2 regions of the Proteus hauseri genome follow, and region 2 is predicted to be linked to the other one. Evidence: predicted binding sites of a transcription regulator. Region 2 holds the regulator's gene; the other holds the start of a gene.
The links. Region 2 encodes CRP, which controls carbon source genes, mostly activating them, when cyclic AMP is high. Its sites were predicted from a motif close to ATGTGANNNNNNTCACAT; they were not measured.
Positions count from the first base shown of each region.

Region 1: gntK (gluconokinase) is a predicted target of CRP. The motif match lies at 1,363-1,380, and genes of this name have one in related genera.

Region 1 is NZ_CP026364.1:1,065,531-1,068,751, reverse strand. It holds gene gntR (gluconate operon transcriptional repressor GntR) at 126-1,121, shown strand; gene gntK (gluconokinase) at 1,503-2,054, shown strand; gene gntU (gluconate transporter) at 2,051-3,221, shown strand, end outside.
Region 2 is NZ_CP026364.1:1,239,092-1,242,312, forward strand. It holds gene PH4a_RS05640 (phosphoribulokinase) at 1-726, shown strand, start outside; gene PH4a_RS05645 (OsmC family protein) at 818-1,225, opposite strand; gene crp (cAMP-activated global transcriptional regulator CRP) at 1,537-2,169, shown strand; gene argD (bifunctional acetylornithine/succinyldiaminopimelate transaminase) at 2,281-3,221, opposite strand, start outside.

The DNA.
Region 1 (3,221 bases), 170 kb from region 2:
CAAATCTCACTACACAGCCGATAAACTTTATGCAAAATAGTGTATAACGTAGGGATATAATCGATTTATTGAAAAATAAAACGCATAGTAATAATGATGATGTTTGCGGATAACTACGATATAAAATGAAGAAAAAACGCCCCTCATTACAGGATGTTGCGGATCGAGTTGGTGTCACTAAAATGACAGTAAGTCGTTTTTTGCGTAATCCAGAACAGGTCTCTGAAGCTTTACGAGAAAAAATCGCTCGTGAATTAGATAGCCTTAATTATATTCCTAATCGTGCTCCCGATATTTTATCTAACGCGACTAGCCATGCGATAGGTGTTTTATTGCCTTCGCTGACTAACCAAGTGTTTGCTGAAGTTATCCGAGGCATTGAGTCGGTAACGGATAAATATGGTTATCAAACCATGTTAGCGCACTATGGTTATCGTGCTGAAAAAGAAGAAGAACGTCTGCTTTCTTTGCTCTCTTATAATATTGATGGGCTTATTCTTGCCGAACGTCATCACACACCTAGAACCTTAAAAATGCTAGAAACAGCGGGTATTCCTGTTGTTGAAATTATGGATAGTGTATCCCCGTGTTTTGATTCTGCGGTGGGATTAGATAACGTTGAAGCCTCTTACCAAATGGTAAATGAGATGATCCAACGTGGTTGTAAGCGAGTGATTTACCTCGGAGCAAGGCAGGATGAGCGTACAATTATGCGTTTGCAAGGCTATGAAAAAGCGATGCATAATGCCAACCTACCAACAGGCAATGTGATGACACCTAAAAGTTCTTCTTATTCATTAGGTGCTGAGTTATTACACGCCGCACGTCAGCAATATCCTGATTTAGATGGGCTTTATTGTACCAATGATGATATTGCTATCGGGGCTGTGTTTGAATGTCAGCGTGTAGGTATTGCCGTACCTAATGAGATAGCGATATCTGGTTTTCATGGTCATGATGTAGGTCAAGTAATGACGCCACGTTTAGCCAGTATTTTTACGCCTCGTGATGAAATGGGTCAGCAAGCCGCTGATTTATTACTTAAACGAATGAAAGGCAAAATGACTCGTGGACAAATTATTGACGTTGGTTTTCGCATTATTACAGGCGAAAGTATATAGTATTATTAGGTGATTGATTTATATTAAAAAAATCAGGAAATTTTTTTAACCCTATTATTATATAAAAATAATAGGGTTTTTTATTGTCATAAGTTTTTAATCATATTTTGCTTTCTTTATCTTTATAAGCGAGTTGTCGGTTTTATGAGATATTGTTCTTTATCAGGCGTGAGATAATGTCGCAAAAATTTATCAGTAATAAGGCAATTTGTTGTAACTTTGTTGATTACTCGATATTCATTTGCGAGTAACTTCACATTTTCACTTCTTAGTTTACTTTCGCTGTTGTTTTTATCTTCACTGTTCAGGTAATGTTACCCGTAACAGTTACGGGTAACATTACAAGAAAAAGACATCAATGTCTGCCTTAAGGAGCAATATATGAGCGATACCCAATCCCTACACCATGTGTTCATTTTAATGGGGGTATCAGGCAGCGGTAAATCTGCAGTGGCAAGTGGTGTTGCACAACATACAGGCGCTGCATTTTTAGATGGAGACTTTCTTCATCCTCGTGCCAATATCACCAAAATGGCGTCAGGTAATGCGCTAAATGATGAAGATCGTAAACCTTGGCTAAAAGCATTAAACGATGCCGCCTTTGCGATGCAACGTACTAATGAAGTTTCACTAATTGTTTGTTCTGCATTGAAAAAGCAGTATCGCGATTTGCTAAGAGACGGCAACCAATGCTTACACTTTTTGTATTTAAAAGGTGATTATTCTCTGATCGAAAGTCGCTTAAAAGCACGTAAAGGGCACTTCTTTAAACCTCAAATGCTAGTGACACAGTTTGAAACATTAGAAGAACCAACGAAAGATGAAAAAGATGTGTATGAAATTGATATTTCAGCGCCTCTTGATGCGGTTATCAAACAAGTAATCAACACCGTTAAATCAGTAACGGCGCTTTCTGAGGAGAATAAAGTATGAGCACTTTAACGCTTGTATTAACTGCGGTTGGTTCTGTATTACTGCTACTCTTTTTTGTTATGTATGCACGCTTACATGCCTTTATCGCCTTAATGATTGTTGCTATTGGTGCCGGTATCTTTTCAGGAATGCCGTTAGAAAAAATCACTCAAACTATGCAAAACGGGATGGGAGGTACACTTGGGTTTCTCTCTATCGTGGTCGCATTGGGGGCCATGTTCGGTAAGGTGCTACACGAAACCGGTGCATTAGACCAAATAGCAGTTCGATTATTAAAATACTTTGGTGAAAAGCGCGCTAACTATGCGTTAGGTATTGCGGGTCTTATCTGTGCGTTACCTTTATTTTTTGATGTGGCAGTGGTGCTATTAATTGGTGTGGTATTTGCTGTTGCTCGTCGAACTGGCGGCAATGTCGTTAAAATGGCTATTCCTCTTTTTGCGGGTGTTGCAGCAGCGGCCGCTTTCTTATTACCAGGCCCTACACCAATGTTATTAGCTGACCAGATGGGTGCTGATTTCGGTTGGATGATTTTAATCGGTTTATCTGCAGCAATTCCAAGTATGTTACTTGCAGGCCCTATTTTTGGTAACTTTATTAGTCGTTACGTTACATTAGAATTACCAAAAGATTTAGAAGAACCAAGTTTAGGTCATAACAAAATGCCTTCTTTTGGTTTTAGTCTTGCCTTGGTTCTTTTCCCTTTAATTTTAGTGGGATGTAAAACCATTGGCGCGCGTTTTGTTGAGCAAGGTACTCGTTTATACAATATCTTAGAATTTATTGGTCATCCTTTTATCGCGATTTTAGTGGCTTGTTTAGTTGCGATTTATGGCTTAGCGATTCGCCGTGGTATGAGTAAAGAAAAGGTGATGGAGATTTGCTCTGCTGCTATTCAACCTGCGGGTATTATCTTATTAGTTACCGGTGCGGGGGGCGTTTTTAAACAAGTATTGGTCGATTCTGGTGTAGGCCCTGCTTTAGGTAATTCATTAATTAGTGCAGGAATGCCAATTGCAATAGCGTGCTTTGTATTAGCGGGCGCAGTGCGAGTGATTCAAGGCTCCGCGACAGTTGCTTGTTTAACAACAGTGGGCTTAGTTTTACCCGTTATTGGCGAGCTAGGCTATAGCGGTGCACAAATGGCTGCACTTTCTATTTGTATCG
Region 2 (3,221 bases):
CGCCCTGAAATGGATATGGCCATTAGAAAAGCCAAAGAACAAGGTCGGCACATTAGTTATTTTGGTCCAGAAGCAAATGATTTTAACCTACTAAGTTCGACATTGCACAATTACGGCAAAGCAGGCCAAGGCGAGTGTCGTAAATACCTTCACTCTTATGACGAAGCAACGCCTTACAATCAGCTACCAGGTACTTTCACACCTTGGGAACCATTACCTGAAAAAACAGATGTACTTTTCTATGAAGGGTTACATGGTGGCGTTGTCACACAAGAGCACAATGTTGCACAACATGTCGATTTACTGGTGGGTGTTGTCCCGATAGTCAATCTTGAGTGGATACAAAAATTGACTCGTGACACAACAGAACGAGGCCATTCTCAAGAAGCCGTAAAAGATTCGGTCGTTCGCTCAATGGATGACTATATTAATTATATTATTCCTCAATTTTCTCGTACCCATATTAACTTTCAGCGTGTGCCTACTGTTGATACCTCAAATCCATTTTCAGCCAAAGCAATTCCGACTTTAGATGAAAGCTTTATTGTGATCCGCTTTCGTGGCCTTACCGATATTGACTTTCCTTATCTGCTGGCTATGTTACATGGTTCGTTTATGTCAACAATAAATACGATAGTTGTTCCTGGTGGAAAATTAGGTTTAGCAATGGAATTAATTATGGCGCCATTAGTCAGTAAATTATTAAATGGTGAAAAAATTAGTTAAATAGACTTATTTCTATTTAGTAAAAAAATAATATCCCATCGGTAAAAGGGATATTATTTTATTAGTTAAAAACTATTTTAAAATATCAAATTTATTCAGAGTCTTTTATTTCAAATGAATGAGTAATAGTTGCCGCTTTACCCAACATTAAAGAAACCGAACAATATTTTTCTGCCGATAATTGAACAGCTCGTTCAACAATTTTATCCGTAAGCTCTTTACCAGAAACAATAAAATGTAAATTGATATCGGTAAATAAACGAGGCGCTTCTTCACGACGATTAGAAGTTAATTTTACTTCACAATCAGTCACTTGGTGACGGCCTTTACGTAAAATACTCACGACATCTATCGCACTACATCCACCAGCTGCAATTAATAGCATTTCCATTGGACTTGGCGCTTTATCGCCAGAATTACCATCCATCATGATTTGATGGCCTGAAGAAGACTCCCCTAGAAAAGATAAATCCTCAACCCATTTAACCCGTGCTTCCATTTATTTATCCTCAATAAGACAGAAACTAAAAGAGTACATTCTCATAATTCAACTGGCAATTAGCAAATAGGTTTATTATGCTGACTGCGTAAAACGAGACTTAATGCGTTAACTGTGCTAAAAACAATATCTGCTTGATGATAGTGGTTAAGATCAATGCATTATTTTCTCATTTATTATAATCTATTCCATATTAACTTTCCGTGTTCTCAGGAAGTTAATCGGTAAAGATAGGATTTTTAAGCATGCTGTCTCAAAAGGGAACCTATCCGTTTTGAAAGGCTGCATTTAACGTACAGAGGATAACGCGAATGGTTCTCGGCAAGCCGCAAACAGACCCGACTCTTGAATGGTTTTTGTCTCACTGCCATATTCACAAATATCCATCCAAGAGCACGCTGATCCACCAAGGTGAGAAAGCGGAAACACTTTATTATATTGTTAAAGGTTCCGTAGCTGTTCTTATTAAAGATGAAGAAGGAAAAGAAATGATCCTCTCCTACCTAAATCAGGGGGATTTCATCGGTGAACTTGGATTATTTGAAGAAGATCAAGAACGTAGTGCATGGGTTAGAGCAAAAACAGCCTGTGAAGTAGCAGAAATTTCCTATAAAAAATTCCGCCAATTAATTCAGGTTAATCCTGATATTCTTATGCGTCTTTCTGCCCAAATGGCGAATAGACTGCAAACAACATCAGAAAAAGTAGGTAACCTTGCTTTCCTTGATGTAACAGGACGTATTGCACAAACCTTACTTAACTTAGCAAAACAACCTGATGCAATGACCCACCCTGATGGCATGCAAATTAAAATTACACGTCAGGAAATTGGTCAGATTGTAGGTTGTTCACGCGAAACGGTAGGCCGTATTTTAAAAATGCTGGAAGATCAAAATCTGATCTCTGCACACGGTAAAACTATCGTCGTTTACGGCACCCGCTAAGTTTAGTCACCTAGAACAAATAATAGCCCATTTCCAAAATGGGCTATTAAAAATGATTTCTGCATAAAACCCCATCATGATTTGATGGGGTTTTTTAGTTGGAAAGAGGCATTAATTTATTTTAACAAATTCGGCAACTGCAACTTTTAATGCCGCCATTCCTTCTTGTAACTCTTCTTGAGTAATAATTAATGACGGTGTAAACCGCATTACATCAGGACCTGCATTTAACATCATTAATCCATGTTGCGCAGCAAGCCCTAATAGCACTTTCGCCTTACCTGCATATTTGGGCGCTAATTCAGCGCCAATTAACAAACCCTGACCTCGAATTTGTGTAAATACAGAGTAGCTTTGGTTGATTGCAGTTAATTCGTCAACAATCCATTGATAACGCATTTGCACACCATCAAGCAATGCGGGTGTATTAATTAAATCAAATGCTACATTACCAACTGCACATGCTAATGGATTACCGCCATATGTTGTACCATGAGTCCCTACACCCATTACAGAAGCAATCTCTTGCGTTGTCAGCATCGCACTTAATGGAAAACCACTGCCTAATGCTTTTGCTGTCGTGATGATATCTGGCATAACATCATAGTTCATATAGGCAAATAGCTTGCCTGTACGCCCCATACCCGTTTGTACTTCATCAAGCACTAATAACGCTTGGTGTTTGTCACACAGCTCTCGAAGTCCTCTCATAAATTCAGCTGTTGCTGGTGTAACCCCGCCTTCACCTTGAACGGGTTCTAGCACAACGGCACATGTATGATCATCCATTACCGCTTTCACCGCTTCTAGGTCATTAAAAGGCACATGAACAATATCGGCAGGTTTAGGACCAAAACCATCCGCATATTTAGGTTGCCCACCAACTGAAACCGTAAATAACGTTCGCCCATGAAAAGCATGATGAAAGGCAATAATTTTGGTTTTATAAGGACTATGACGCGTTATTGCATAATGACGAGCCAGTTTAAATGCAGCTTCATTCGCTTCTGCACCGGAATTCGCAAAAAAAACACGTTCAGCAAAAGTGTTAT